2 regions of the Thalassolituus pacificus genome follow, and region 2 is predicted to be linked to the other one. Evidence: riboswitches for the same ligand, from Rfam matches in the RefSeq annotation. Region 2 holds a riboswitch; the other holds the start of a gene.

Region 1 (7,871 bases), on a different contig from region 2:
CTGGCTGCGGTCATGTTCGTCTCCTTTACAACGCGCCATAAAAAACAGTGTTGTTTAAATGGGGTCGCAACTGAGCATTTCAAGCGCTGGCATGCACTTACGCAAATCGGCCAGACGTTGCGGCAACCCGGCGTCGTTCGCCAGCTCGGTGACAATGGCAACCGAGCCGATACCGGTTGCCACCACCGGAGCCACATTGGCTGCGGTAATCCCGCCAATACAGGTCAGCCGCTGCCCTTCAATAGGCTCAGCAAAACGCGTCACCCAGATGTTCAGCTGCTCAAGCCCCAGCGGGGTATAGCGCAACACCTTCGACAGTGGTGTAAACACCGGGCCAAAGGCGATATACGACGGGTTAACGCCGCGTGCGCGGGCAATTTCCCAGTCGCAGTGGGTACTGATACCCAGTGCAATGCCCGCTTCGGCCAGCGCCTGCAGATCCGCTGTTAGCAGATCTTCCTGCCCCAGATGCACACCAAAAGCGCCCAATTCCAGCGCCAGCTGCCAGTCGTCATTAATAAACAAAGGCACTGAGGCCTCTGCAGCACAACGGATGGCTTGCGCCGTCTGCGCTTTGTAGTCATCAGCGGGATTTTTCACCCGCCACTGCAGACTGTCGATGCCCAGCGTCAGCAAACGTTTAAGATGCGGCAGATTATCCACCAGCCCATAAAGCCCCAGAGGCTGCGGCAAGCGCGGAAAATGCACAGCTGTTGTCCGCTGTTGCACAGGAACGACCTGCGGCCAATCTTCGGCCACCGACTCACTCAGCGGGCGCGCCCAGGCATTGTGGTAACCATTGGCGCGCTCACTGGCTGAACGGATTGCCAGACGCACCGCCGCCACCGCTCTGCTCAGGGCATCGTACAGCGTATGGCCCTGCGCCAGACCGCAGGCAATGGCACTGGCCAGATGACAGCCGGTGCCGTGGGCCTTGAGCGGTAAGCGCCGGTGGCGGAATACAAACGCCCGCAATAAATCCGGGCCGGGTAGCTGATCACCGAAAGCGTCTGCAGAAGCATTCAGAGGAGCCGCAAAGAACGCATCCTGAATCCATTCGTCAGATTCCGCACTGCCAGCCTGAGCGCTGTCGCCGCCGGTAATCAGCAGATGCTTAACGCCCAAAGCCTGCAGTGCGGCGGCGGTTGCAGTTGAATTTACTGCTGGATGTGGATGTCCAGCTGCGCCGCAGTCAGTCAGCAGCTGGCCATATTCATTATCCTGCGGCTGCAATAACGCCAGCAGCGCCTGTGCTTCTGCCAGGTTAGGCGTCAGTAGATCAACCCGCTGTAACAGCGTCAGTAATGCGTCTTTCGGCCAGTTCGCCTGAGGTAAACCGCCCTGCGATGCCGACAGCACCGGGTCCCAGATGACTGGTCCTGCGTATTCCTGCAGTTTTTCCAGCAACCAGGGCAGCAGCAGATTGCCCGGTGGCAACCAGCCGATTTTAATCGCCTGCGGCCAGCCGTCGGCTTTCAGGCTCTGCCATTGCTGTTCCAGCATCGCCCGCGACAGCACTTCAACGGCCTGCACGCCCTGACTGTTCTGCGCAGTAATGGCGCAGATCAGCGTGGCACAATCGGTATCCAGCGCCCGCGCCATGGTCAAATCGGCCTGACTGCCGGCGCCGGCACTGCAGTCGGAGGCGGCAATGCTCCAGATTTTTGCCCGGCTCACCGGGCCTGAAATAAGGCTCATACTCCACCTCCGGTCTGATGCCAGAACGGCAATCCTAATGTTGGTGTTGAGGGGGATGCCTGATCACGCTCGCACATCAGGCCAGCACGATAGGCAGCCCGGCCGCCATCCACCGCCTGTTTAAACGCCGCTGCCATTGTGGCCGGATCATTAGCTCGCGCCACTGCGGTATTGAGCAGCACGGCATCAAAGCCCATTTCCAGTGCGGCCATGGCCTGGGAGGGTTTACCCAGCCCGGCATCCACCACCAATACCGCCTGTGGCAGACGTTCGCGCAGGGTTTTCAGCTGATACGGGTTCATCAGTCCTTTGCCGGTGCCAATAGGAGCGCCCCAGGGCATCACCGCCGCACAGCCCAGCTCCAGCAGGGTCTGGCACAGCACCAGATCGTCGGTGCAGTACGGCAGCACCTTAAACCCCTGCGCTACCAGCTCGCGCGCCGCTTCCACCAGCTGCAGCGGATGCGGCTGCAGGCTGTAGTCATCGCCGATAACTTCAAGTTTGATCCAGTCGGTGGCGAACAGCTCACGCGCCATCTGCGCCAGCAGAATCGCTTCACGGGCACTGAGACAACCGGCGGTATTCGGCAGCAGCTTTGCCCCGGTACTGGCCAGTTGCTGATGCAGCAGATGCCAGTGGCCATGTTCACTCACCTGCTCCTGTACCTGAGCGGCACTCTGCCGGCGCAGCGATACGGTGACAAATCCGGGGGTTGCCGCGGCAATGGCATCACCCATCACTTGTGGTGACGGGTACAGGGAGGAGCCCAGCCACAAACGGCTGCTGATGGTCTCACCGGCAATCTGCAGCACGTCGGCACCAGCGTCAGGTGCAACATTATTTTCTGTATTCATATCCCTCTCCAGAACCCTGCTCAGCCACCGGTAATGGCACCGAGAATATCGATGCAGTCATCTTCGTTAAGGCCGGTCGTGGCATAAAGCGCTGCACTGACGATCTGCTGGTTCACGGCAACAATAAAATTGCCACTCACAGCCGCATCCTCCGGCCGTATTTGCAGATAGCCAAGCTGTTGCAGCAATTGCTGCAGGCTAAGCCCTGCGCTGACCAGCAGATCACAGGACTCGCCATTAATAATCAGGCGCATGCTTCACCTCCGAAGGCGATGGCTTGTGAGGGGATGGACTTTGAGGGGGCGGACTGCCCGGTTGGCGCAGGCTCCAGTCCAAGAGCTAAGCCATGCTGCTGTTGCAGACGCTGCAGCAGCGCCGGCGCCAGCAGATAACCGTGACGGAACAGACCATTAATACTGAGCACCCCATCATCCTGAGCAAGGATCTGCGGACGATGATCGGCCAGTGCCGGGCGTAAGTTGACGTCGAAGTTCAGAATCCGCGCTTCGGCCAGTGCCGGACTCAGACAATAGAGCGCACTGAGCATTTCCAGCGCCGAGCGCACACTGACCGGCGAGCGGTCTTCGCTTTCGATTTCGGTCGCGCCCAGCACATAACGGTGTCGTCCTTTCGGCACCAGATAGAGGTGATAGCGCGGATGCAGCAACCGTATCGGCCGCGAAATCTGCACCTCCTGGCTTTCAATCCATAACACCTCACCGCGTACGCCACGCAGCTGTGGCAAAGCGGATTTGGCGCCCAACCCACGACAATCAAGTTTAATGGCGGCGTAAGGCGGGAAATCGTTCAGCGCTGTTGAAAAATAAAAGCGCGCGCCAAAACTGCGGGCAGCCTGATGCAGAGCCGGTAATAACGCACGGTTATCAACCCAGGCTTCGTGGCGTAGCCAGAAACCTTCAGCAAGTTGTGGATTCAGTGCTGGCTCAAGGTCCTGCAACCGCGCCTGATTCAGACGCTGAATGGCGGCTTCGTTTTCACGGCCGTCATCGGCGGGATTCCATAAACCGCCCTGACGCAGATCCTGAGCAAACTGCGCAAGCTCGGCCTGATCCGCCGGATGGGCCACCACCAGACTGCCGCTCTGGCCATAGTGCACGGCAATGCCACTGTTGGCGTGCAGCTCCGGTAATAACTGCGGCCACAGTTGTAACGACTGCAGGCCCAGCGCAAAGACTTCCGGATGCGCCAGCGAGCGCTCGCTGTAAGGCGCGACCATTGCCGCGGCGGTGTGCGCCGCACTGGCGGGCTGATCTTCGGCGGCGGCTTCGTACACCTCCACCTGAAAGCCCTGACGGGCCAGACGCCACGCCAGCAAGCTGCCCATCAGGCCCGCGCCGGCAATACAAACCCGACGCTGCTCGCTCATGCTTCGGCCTCCTGATAGAGCGCACTGCCGCTGGCGCGGAATTCTGCGGCTTTTTCAGCCATGCCCTGCTGCGCTTCTTCGTACTGCGGCGCGTCCTCCGCCTCCTGAGCCGAAGCAAAATCGCGCACTTCCTGCGAGATTTTCATCGAGCAGAATTTTGGCCCGCACATAGAACAGAAATGCGCCAGCTTATGGCCTTCTTTCGGCAGGGTTTCGTCGTGGTAACTGCGTGCCGTATCGGGATCAAGGGCCAGGTTGAACTGATCCTGCCAGCGGAATTCAAAACGCGCCTTCGACATCGCATCATCGTGCAGCTGCGCGCCCGGATGGCCCTTGGCTAAGTCAGCGGCATGAGCAGCAATTTTGTAGGTAATTAAGCCCTGTTTAACATCCTCTTTATTAGGCAGGCCTAAGTGCTCTTTCGGCGTGACGTAACACAGCATGGCACAGCCATACCAGCCAATTAACGCCGCGCCGATGCCTGAGGTAATATGGTCGTAGCCCGGCGCAATATCGGTGGTCAGCGGTCCTAAGGTATAAAACGGCGCTTCGTCACAATGTTCGAGCTGCATCTCCATATTTTCTTTAATTAAATGCATTGGCACATGGCCCGGACCTTCAATAAAGGTCTGCACATCGTGCTTCCAGGCGATTTTGGTTAATTCACCTAGGGTTTTTAATTCGGCAAACTGCGCTTCGTCATTGGCATCGGCAATGGAGCCGGGGCGCAGACCATCGCCGAGGGAGAAGCAGACATCGTAGGCTTTCATAATGTCGCAGATGTCTTCGAAATGGGTGTACAGGAAACTCTCTTTATGATGCGCCAGACACCATTTCGCCATGATCGAACCACCACGGCTGACAATACCCGTCACCCGTTTGGCAGTCAGCGGCACATGCGCCAGACGCACACCAGCGTGAATGGTGAAATAATCCACGCCCTGTTCGGCCTGCTCAATTAAAGTATCGCGGAATAATTCCCAGGTCAGGTCTTCGGCCACGCCGTTGCATTTTTCCAGCGCCTGATACAAAGGCACAGTACCAATAGGCACCGGTGAATTACGGATAATCCATTCGCGGGTTTCGTGAATATGATCGCCGGTGGATAAATCCATCACGGTATCGGCACCCCAGCGGGTGGCCCAGACCATTTTTTCCACTTCTTCTTCAATGGACGACGTGACCGCCGAATTGCCGATATTGGCATTGACCTTGGTGCGGAAATTACGGCCGATAATCATCGGCTCGGTTTCCGGGTGGTTAATATTATTGGGAATAACCGCCCGCCCGCGGGCGATTTCTGAACGGACAAATTCCGCGGTAATTTCTGCCGGAATCGACGCGCCGAAACTAATCCCCGGATGCTGGCTTTTTTGTGCCTCATCCAGCTGCGCCCGGCTTAAGGCCAGATTTTCGCGGATGGCCACATATTCCATTTCAGGGGTAATAATGCCCTGTCGCGCATAATGCAGCTGGGTAACATTTTTGCCCGGCAATGCCCGGCGCGGACGGCGCTTAAGTTCAAAGCGCAGTTTTTCCAGCGTCAGGTTCATATCGCGGATACGCGCATATTCGGAGCTGAAACCGGTAAGCTCCTCAGTATCGCTCCGTTCATTAATCCAGTTCTGACGCAGCGGTTGCAGACCCTTGCGTACATCAATACTGGCTGCAGGGTCGGTATAAGGACCGGAGGTATCGTATACCCGCAGCGGCGCATTGGCTTCGGTTTTACCGTTAGCCAGCTGTGTATCGGACAGCGCAATTTCGCGCAGCGCGACCTTTAAATCGGCACGGCTGCCTTGCACATAGAATTTTCCGGAAGCCGGAAATGGCTGCAGAGAGAGTTCGTCAACACGCATCTGTTCGCTTAACGATGTATGCGCTGAATTGTTTTTGCCCATGCTCAATACCTTTTTAGCCGTCGCAGACGACGGAAGAAAAATAACGGCAGGCAGCGAAGAAAAGAAAAAGATGATCACAGGCAGCAGCAAAATACTGACAGCCCACACCGTAAACGGTGACTGACCGGGGTTTAAGAAATCGGCGACAGCCGCGAAAAACCCGCTTTTCTGTTCCCTACGCTGGCACTAACCAGATCAGGTTCAACGGGATCCGCAAACACATTGCGATCTCAACCTCTTTGATGTTTCAGCACGCTGAACATCCTGAGGCACCCCGACAGAATCGGCACAGAGTGTACGGCAGAGAAGACTACGCGGACAAGACACCCGGCGGGTTATTTATGCAAAACATCCGCGCCGGGCAGGCATCAACGGCGGTCAGAAAAGCCGCCGTAAGTGAAACAGCCGGGCATTAACGCGCCAGCAGAAAATGCGCGCGGGCTGTGGCAACCGGGCTGGTGCGCTCAGTCTGCCAGGCGGTAATGGCGACGTTGGCAACGCGCGAGCCCTGACGCCAGACCTGACATTCAGCAAAGGTATCCTGATGACGCCCGGCACGCAGATAATCGAGGGAGAAATCGATCATTTTCGGTAATGCGGCAGTATCCATGGTCATCATCAGATGCAGTGACGCCGCCAGTTCCATAAAGCCGCCGATCACGCCGCCATGAATGGCCGGTAAAATCGGATTGCCGATATTGTCTTCGTTAGCCGGCAGATGAAACAGCACATCCTGACCAAAACGCTGAAATTTCAGGCCAATTAAATTGGCATAGGGAATACCATCCACCAGCGGCTGAAAATTACCGCTCTGCTGCGCCTGTTGCAGCACGGTTTCAAAACTCATTGTGCGGCTCCTGTGGTCGTTACATCATCGCCGTGCTCAATCAGGGCACGGAATTCCGGCGGTGTCATGTTCTCGCCAATGCGCATAAAAGTGGCCGCGCACTTGGCGACCAGATCGCGCTCTTCGCCCTGAAAGACTTCGCACTCGGTAAACACCACCGAACTGGCCACGCGCGTTACCCGTGCTTCGGCAAACAGATCGCGGTTTGGCGTTGCCGCTTTCATGTAGTCCATGCGCAGATCCAGTGTCGGGCACAACTCAAACCCCGGCAGCGAGGAGAACACCGCCGTACCACAGGCGGTATCCATCAGCGTGGTCAGGCTGCCGCCATGCACGGTGCCGGTGACCGGGTTGCCCACAATCTGTTCGCTGTAGGGCAAACGCATAATCAGCACATTGTCCTGTGCACTTTCCACCGTCAGCCCCAGCACCTGACAATGACGCAGGGTGGCGACAAAACGCTCGGCCCGTGTTTTAACCGATAAGCTCATAAAATCTCCACTGAGGGTGAATGTGACAGCCAGACAGGCACCGTGAATTCTATCAGGAAATGGCCTGACCGGCGCAAAGGGCGCCCGTTATACCGCAAACGCGGATTTTGGCAATGACCGCTTCGCCGACAGCGATTGACCAAATCGTTCATAACTCTGACATTCTGCGCGCGGATGCCTCAATCCTCTGCGATTGCCGTTGCCTCCCGTGCTAAGGTGTTGCGCTCAGCCATAAGACATTTGTGACCAGTAACCACGGAATTGATGTATGAATTTTGACGATTATCTGCAACAGGTTAATCAGCAGGATACGCTGGAAATCCACCCCAGCTGGGGACAGGGCCGCACCACCTTTGGCGGCCTTTCCGCGGCACTGATTCTGCACCGTATAGAACAAGGACTCGATGCCGGGCAAATTCTGCGCTCACTGAATGTCAGCTTCTGCGGCCCGCTCAATACCGGCGAGCCTTTTACGCTCAGCAGTCACAGCGTACGGGCCGGTAAATCCATTGCTCATTATCAGGGCCAGACCGTACAGCAGGATCAGGTCACTACGCTGGTTAATGCCTGTTTTGGCCGCGAACGGGAATCCGATATTCGGGTTTCTCTTCCTGCCGTTGAGTGCGGCCAGCCAGGATCGGGCCAGGCCATGCCATTTATTAAAGGACTGACACCGGAATTTACCCAGCACAT
Region 2 (7,871 bases):
AACACGGTCACTGGGCGTATGAGCGCTTCAGTGAAGATGGCCCGATTGCTTTTCTGCCGCTGAATAAAAAAGACTTCGCCGTGGTGTGGACGCTGGCCGATGACCAGATTGAACAGGTCAAAGCCTTGCCCGAAGCCGAATTCCTTGCCCGTCTGCAGCAACAGATCGGATATCGTCTGGGACGTTTAATGCGTGTCGGCGAACGCGCCAGCTACCCGCTGGCACTGGTGCAGAGTAAAGAGCAGGTGCGGCGTTCGCTGGTATTACTCGGCAACGCGGCGCACAGTCTGCATCCGGTCGCCGGACAAGGCTTTAACCTCGCACTGCGCGATGCCGCCGTACTGGCCGAATACCTCAACCACGCCTGGCAGCAGAATCAGCCGCTGGGCGATCTGGCGTTATTACAGGCTTACGAGCAACAGCAGCAGGCTGACCAGCGCAACACCATCATGGCCAGCGATCTGTTGCCACGCTTGTTTGGTTCAAAACTGCCGGGTATGGCGCTGCTGCGCGATGCTGGCCTGCTCAGCATGTCGGCCCTGCCAACCGCGCGCAAGCTCTTTACCCGTCATGCGATGGGTTTAGGACAACGGGCCGCTAAGCTTCCGGCCACGCCGCTTTCAGGAGAATCTGCATGAACTATGACGTCGTGATTGTTGGTGCCGGACTGGTGGGGCAGGCGATTGCCAGCGCGCTGGTGCAGGGGGCACAGCAAAAGCCTTTGCGCATTGCCCTGATTGATCCGGCGTTCCGCACACAGGCTCCGGCCAGCGGCAGCGAACTGGCCGATTATGATTTGCGCGTGTCGGCGTTAACCGCCAAAACCCAGGCTTTCTTAACCCGTCTGGGCGCCTGGCAGAAGATTCCGCCGCAGCGTCTCAGTCCTTACACCGGCATGCACGTCTGGGATGCTGAAGGCACAGGTTCTGTGACCTTCGATGCCGCCGATCTGCATGCTCCCTGTCTGGGTCATATCGTCGAAAACCGGCAAACGTTGTGGGCGATCCAGCAGTGCCTGCAGGAAACGCAGGGCGTGGATGTACTGACGCAGAAAGTTCGCTACCTCGATAACCGTGACGCCGAAGGTTACACCCCGGTCGTACTGGAAAACGATGACAGGTTGCTGGCCAGACTGGTGATTGGTGCTGATGGTGCACTATCGCGGGTGCGCCAGTGGGCTGGTCTGCCGACCACCGAGTGGGATTATGGCCATCACGCCATTGTTGCCACAGTACGGCTTGAACAACCGCTGCTGGCGACCGCCTGGCAGCGCTTCCGCCCTGAAGGGCCGCTGGCGTTACTGCCGCTGCCGGGTGATGAACATCTGGCGTCTATCGTCTGGTCGACTTCGCCGGCGGAAGCCGATGCGGTACTGGCGATGGATGAAGCCGGCTTTAACGCCGCTCTGACTCAGGCGTTTGAAGGGCGTTTGGGGCAGGTGCTGGCCAGCTCGGCCAAAGCCCGCTTCCCGCTGCGCCAGCGTCATGCCCGGGATTACTGGTGTGAAGGCGTGGTGTTGGCCGGTGATGCCGCACATACCATTCATCCGCTGGCCGGACAGGGTGTGAACCTGGGCTTTAAAGATGCCGAAACCCTGGCGGAAGAAATCCTGCGAGCGCACAGCAAAGGGTTGGATCTTGGTGGTGAGCTGGTGCTCAGCCGTTATCAGCGCCGCCGTCAGGCCGACAACCTCAGCACCATGGCGGCGATGGAAGGCTTTAAGCAGCTGTTCGCTGCTGATCAGCCATTGCTGCGTTTATTACGCAACGAAGGGATGCGCCTGTTCGACAAACTGTTGCCGGTTAAGCAGCACGTAATGATGAAAGCGATGGGACTGGATTGATCGAGCTAGCCGGATAAAAAACGAGCCTCAATTGAGGCTCGTTTTCGTTGGTTTTCCTGCAGGCAGAATTAACGGCCGTACTGCTCACGCAGCGCCTGAATACGACGTTCCAGCGGCGGGTGAGTGGAGAACAGGGCAGACATCTTGCCTTCGCCACCGATACCAAAGGCCACCAGTTCACCGTTCAGTTCGCTTGGCTGGTCGTAGGTTTGCTGCAGGGCAGCCAGCGCGCTGATCATTGCGGCCGGGCTGACCAGCTCGGCACCGGCCTGGTCGGCACGGAATTCACGGCGACGGCTGAACCAGGCAACGATGGTCGAAGCCAGAATGCCCAGTACGATCTCGGCGATAAAGGTCGTCACATAGAATGCGATGCCCGGACCGTCTTCATTCTTGAATACCGCACGATCGACGAAGTTACCGATAATACGGGCGAAGAACATTACAAAGGCGTTCACCACACCCTGAATCAGGGTCAGGGTAATCATATCGCCGTTGGCAACGTGGCCGATTTCGTGGCCCAGCACTGCCTTGATCTGCTCTTTATCCATACGCTGCAGCAGGCCGGTCGATACCGCGACCAGTGCATTGTTGCGGTTCCAGCCGGTAGCAAAGGCGTTAGGCGCCGCCGAACCGAAGATACCCACTTCCGGCATACCGATACCGGCTTTGTCAGCCAGTTCTTTTACTGTGCTCAGCAGCCACTGTTCACCGGCATTTTGCGGCTGATCGATGATTTGTACGCCCATTGTGCGCTTCGCCATCCACTTGGACAGCAGCAGCGAGATCACCGAACCGACCATACCGAACACTAAACAGAACACCAGCAGGTTGCCGAGGTTCAGGCCATTGCCGCTGCGTTCCAGGTAACTGCCCACACCGAGCAGCGACAGGGTAACGCTCGCCACCAGAACAACGGCTAAGTTGGTGGCCAGAAACAGAATAATGCGCAACATGTGCGACTCCTTTAAGGGTTGTTCTCAGTGGTTCCACGAGTGCTCAACAGAACAGATTTGAGCACGGATTTATGACAGCAAGAATGGTGATTTTTCCGCAGTTTTCAAGCGGGATTATTGTCAGGAAGGGTAATTATGGCGGTTATTCCTTTGCACTGTTATTAAAAGTGCTGCGCTTAAATGATAGTTGTCTTAATTAATGCTGTGACTGGCCGATAAACAGTTAAATCACAACTCATCATCACAGGTCAGGGATCAGACCATGGCAATTACACCACGCATCAGCGAAGTCGGCAGTTTCCAGTTTATCAGGCCGGGCCGGACCAGTGATGGCCTGCTGACCGATCAGCTGGCGCGTACCGGCGGCAGCGAACTGAGAGCGGCGGCAAAAGGTCAGTCACTGCACTCGCAGCCCGTCGCAGATTCGACTTACCGCGAGCCGGTTAACCGCAACCTGTGGCAAAGCGATCAGTCGTGGACGCGTTTTGCCGGCTCACTGAACGATACCGAAGTAATTAATGGCGTGAGCCCTGAGGGGCGGGAGCAGCTGGTCTCTGCCTCCGACTCCCTGAATATACCTAAGGATTTTCGCCCCGGAGCTGTGCTGACCGATTTGCTGGGGCGCGGCGTGTCACAGCTCAGCAGTACCAGCGGGCGTTACGCTTATGCCGATGACGGTACCCGTCCGGCGCTGACAGAAATCGGCAAGGTCAGCCTGAAATACGGTTATCAGGAAGAAAAATTCAGCCTGAAACTGACCACCAATTCGGGTAAGGAATTAACCCTGAACCTGACCCATCAGAGCGGCTGGGGTCAGAGTGACGATGGCCGTGCACTGGAAGTAGATCAGTGGCTGGTGGGCTTTACCCTGGATGAATCGCTGAGTAAGGAAGAGCAGGAAGAAGCGCTGCAACTGGCCTCATCACTGGATAAACTGGCACGGCGTTATCTGGCCAGTGGCCATCTTGATCTGGAAAATCTGGGGCTGGATAAACTGCAGCAATTCTCGGCGGTTTCACTCGACCTTAAAGGCGCTGGTGGTGAGAGCAGCGATCTGCTGCGCATTGAATACCGCAACGATGATGAGCAGCGCAGCCTGAATGTGCTGCTGCATGAAGACAAACTGAAGCTGGATCTGAGCAAAGCCGGTTGGGCGCAGTTAGGCACGGAAGCACAGCGGCAGGACAGTCTGAAAGAATATCTGACGCTGATCGAACAGAGCGGTGAACGCGGCAATGCCGATAAACAGCAGCTGGATTTAATGCTCGATGCCTTCGCCCTGTTGCATAAACCCGAACAGCATCCGCAGGATCTGGCGCGGCAGGAACAGGAGCAGCCACCGCAAACGCCAACCGGAATCGACGTGGGTTTTGCCCGCAGTGGTTTGACTGCGCTGAGTGGTCTGGAGGATTTCAGCTTTTCTTTTCAGGCGCAGGTCAGCAAGCCCAATCCTGATGCACAGCGGAATAATGAAAAAATCAGCTTTGGATTGAATTTCGCACAGGATACCAAAGGCGAAACCGGTGATGCCGGCAGCCTCGCCGTAGAGCAAACCCAGGCGTATCAGTTTAAGGCCAGCTTTTATGAGCCTTTGCCCTGGCTGGAGCTGGTGGATTTCAGCAAGCAGAACTACCAGTACATCGAGACTGAAGCCCGCGCCACCGAGGTAACCAGCCTGCGCTACGAAGATTTCACCCTGCAGCATGCTTCGCAGCAAAGTCAGAATGAATGGCACGAGCGGCGGCGAACCTATGTGCTGGGCAGCCTCGACAGTGATGTCAGTGAAGGCGATAAAAATCAGGACATAACTGACTTTACCGAAGCCGCGATTCTGGCTGAGCGCGAACAGCAACAGCAGTTGCTGGATGATCTGCTCGGCAGCCGCATACCGCAGCCGTGGCAGCGATGACATTTTCGCGCAGAAGTGGTTATTTCCTATCAGCCTAAAGCCGCCATTGGTTCCCCGGCGTGAATCCCTTATGATGCCCCTGTCCCAGGGGGTGGCCCGATTGTCTGAATCCGGCCTGAGATGCCATAGGTTTACCTGCGTAAACGGCAAACCCCTAGAACCTGATCCGGTTAGTACCGGCGTAGGAATGGGGGTGAGTACGCACAGTCTGCGGCGGCTCGCATCACAACCGGGAGGTTGGCGTTAAACGCAACCGGCCCCTACGCACTACCCGGGTCTTTCTTGTATTTTGAGGAATGACCCTGAATGAAAAAAACACCGCTTTCCCTGTTGGTTTTACTGGCCCCGCTGTCGGCTTTGGCGGCTGATGACGTTACCCTCAGCACGCAAACCGTGCAGGCCGATTTCCGTAAAACCGATGTGCAGCAGATTCCCGAAGCCGTCACCTTAGTTGGCAGCGAGCAGATTGAAGCCCGTTCGGCGCAGCATCTGGACCAGATATTAAGCTTTGCTCCCAACGTGAACTTTGCTTCCGGTACTTCCCGTGGGCGCTATTTTCAGATTCGCGGTATCGGCGAACGCAGCCAGTTTGTTGATCCGGTGAATCCATCTGTGGGTCTGGTGATCGACGGTATCGATATGACCGGTTTAGGTGCTGCCGCGACCCTGTTTGATGTGCAGCAGGTGGAAATTCTGCGCGGCCCGCAGGGCACCCGTTTTGGTGCTAACGCACTGGCCGGCATGATCAATATCCGCAGTAATGACCCGACGCAAAATAATGAAGGTTATATCAGTGCCAAAGCCGGCAACTACAGCAGCTATGGTCTGGGGGCGGCGTTATCCGGTTCACTGAGTGATAACCTGCAGGGGCGTATTGCCATGCATGGTTTTGAGTCCGATGGTTATATCGACAACGAATTTTTAAACCGTGACGACACCAATAACCAGGACGAGAAAATCGCCCGCGCTAAACTGCACTGGCAACTGTCTGAGCGCAGTGAATTAAATCTGACCTATTTATACGCCGATATCGATAACGGTTACGATGCTTACAGCCTTGATAATAACCGCACAACATTGTCGAACCGTCCTGGTAAAGATACACAGGATACCAACGCTTTTGCGCTGGCGTATAACCGCGAACTGAATTCCGCAGTTCGCTTTGAAAGTGAAATCACCGGCAGCTGGAATAAAGCAGAATACAGTTACGACGAAGACTGGGCGTACGGTGAATATATCTGGCTGAGCGATGATCCTGTGTACCAGCCAGACCCATGCGATACAACTCAGGGGCCTTGTTTGGCTCCTGTTGATGGTTACAGCTCTTTTGATCAATACCTGCGGAGTTTTGATCGCAACAGCATTGGCCTGCGCTTTCTATCCGGCACCGACGGCCGTTTATTTTCTGATTCAACCGACTGGGTAGCGGGCATCTATATGATGCAGCGGGAAGAAACACTGAAACGCAATTACACCTATAACAACGGACAGTATCAGAGCGATCTGACCGTGGATTCGGTATCGGCTTATGCAGAACTAAGCACAGCCTTTACTCCATCCACAACGCTGACTTACGGCGTACGTGCGGAAAACTGGAAAAATGATTTCAGTGATAATGCCAATACGCTGGATGCTGCAAAAAATGACGTGGCCAGCGATACTAACGAAACGTTATGGGGCGGAAAAGTTACGCTGGAAACACTGCTGGGTGTTGACCATCTGGGCTACATCTCTCTGGCCCGTGGTTATAAAGCCGGTGGCGTGAATACTGATCCGGATATTTCCGAAGCTAACCGCACTTTCGATACTGAGTTTAATAATACGGTTGAGCTGGGTCTTAAGTCGTCTCTGGCAGACAATGCACTGAAAACCCGCCTTGCTGTATTTTATATTCAGCGTAAGAACCAGCAGGTTAAAAGCTCATATGCGGTACAAAAACCGGATAACAGCATCACCTTTCAGGACTATCTGGCCAACGCGGCTGAAGGTCGTAACTATGGTCTTGAGCTGGAAAGCGACTGGGCCATCAGTGAGCGTCTGAACTGGGTATTCAGCTATGGTCTTCTGCGTACCGAATTTTCCGATTATTCTTATCAAACAGCTGCTGGCGAGTTTAATAAAGATGGTCGAGCTCAGGCACATGCACCGGAATACAGCCTGGCTACTGCGCTGATTTATGCGCTGACCGATACATTATCGTTGCGCGCAGAAAGTGAAGCTAAAGATGAATTCTATTTTTCTGACAGTCACGATGAAAAAGCCCGCGCCTCGGTACTCTGGCATGCCCGCCTGAGCTATCAGCAGGGGCCGTTGGATCTTGCACTGGCCGGCCGTAACCTGACCAACCGTGAAACCGATGTTCGTGGTTTTGGTGGTTTTGGTAACGACCCTCGTAATGGCTATGCCGAAAATGCTTATCGTCAGCTGGGCGAACCGCGTCTTGTGATGCTGGAAGCCAAATATTCATTCTGATAAATGCAGCCGGACGTCTGACGTCCGGCTTATTAACTGGAGATCCAAATGGAAATATCAGTAGAAATCAGCAAATACCCTCTGGCCGATGATTATATTCCGGCGATTAAATCGTTTATCGACCGTCTGAATCAGGTTGAAGGTTTAACCATCGTTACCAATACCATGAGTACACAGGTGTTCGGTGACTATGATCTGGTAATGGATACCTTAAAAGAAGAAATGCGCCTGAGCTGGGAGCAGTTCGGCAAGAGCATTTTTGTCTGCAAATTTATCGGTACCAATCTCGATCCGGCACTTAATCCACACGGATAATACGTCCGACGTCCGACGTCCGACGTCCGACTTTGCCCTTAAACCAAGGATTCCTGCATGACCGACATCTGGAACAGTATTGAACAGGCGGCGCAGGCCATGAGCGGCTGGGAACTGGTCGCCGTTATTCTGGGTATTGCCTATTTAGTGCTGGCCATGAAGCAGAGCATCTGGTGCTGGTACGCGGCCTTTGGCAGTACGGCTATTTTTATCGGGTTGTTCTGGGATGTCAGCCTGCTGATGGAATCGGCGCTGAATGTGTATTACCTGATTATGGCGGTCTATGGCTGGTGGCTGTGGCGCGCCAATAAAGGGGCAGATAATAAAAATGAGAACTCACAGGCCCCGGCTGCTGAGTTACCAATACAGTCCTGGG

What was found. Region 2 has a riboswitch for thiamine pyrophosphate ahead of NYR02_RS09910 (TonB-dependent receptor). Riboswitches for the same ligand answer to the same signal wherever they lie in the genome.
Region 1: it holds a riboswitch for thiamine pyrophosphate, as region 2 does, so the genes downstream of both, thiC (phosphomethylpyrimidine synthase ThiC) here and NYR02_RS09910 (TonB-dependent receptor) in region 2, are expected to answer to the same signal.

What each region holds. Positions count from the first base shown of each region.
Region 1 is NZ_JAOANI010000014.1:416,709-424,579, reverse strand. Features, by position in the region: gene htpG (molecular chaperone HtpG) at 1-14, opposite strand, end outside; gene NYR02_RS06725 (bifunctional hydroxymethylpyrimidine kinase/phosphomethylpyrimidine kinase) at 55-1,698, opposite strand; gene NYR02_RS06720 (thiazole synthase) at 1,695-2,552, opposite strand; gene thiS (MoaD/ThiS family protein) at 2,573-2,806, opposite strand; gene NYR02_RS06710 (FAD-dependent oxidoreductase) at 2,797-3,939, opposite strand; gene thiC (phosphomethylpyrimidine synthase ThiC) at 3,936-5,840, opposite strand; TPP riboswitch at 5,996-6,127, opposite strand; gene NYR02_RS06700 (PaaI family thioesterase) at 6,253-6,687, opposite strand; gene NYR02_RS06695 (PaaI family thioesterase) at 6,684-7,178, opposite strand; gene NYR02_RS06690 (acyl-CoA thioesterase) at 7,447-7,871, shown strand, end outside.
Region 2 is NZ_JAOANI010000015.1:599,124-606,994, forward strand. Features, by position in the region: gene ubiH (2-octaprenyl-6-methoxyphenyl hydroxylase) at 1-638, shown strand, start outside; gene NYR02_RS09895 (UbiH/UbiF/VisC/COQ6 family ubiquinone biosynthesis hydroxylase) at 635-1,843, shown strand; gene htpX (protease HtpX) at 1,912-2,799, opposite strand; gene NYR02_RS09905 (hypothetical protein) at 3,062-4,708, shown strand; TPP riboswitch at 4,786-4,913, shown strand; gene NYR02_RS09910 (TonB-dependent receptor) at 5,015-7,180, shown strand; gene NYR02_RS09915 (YkoF family thiamine/hydroxymethylpyrimidine-binding protein) at 7,229-7,495, shown strand; gene pnuC (nicotinamide riboside transporter PnuC) at 7,553-7,871, shown strand, end outside.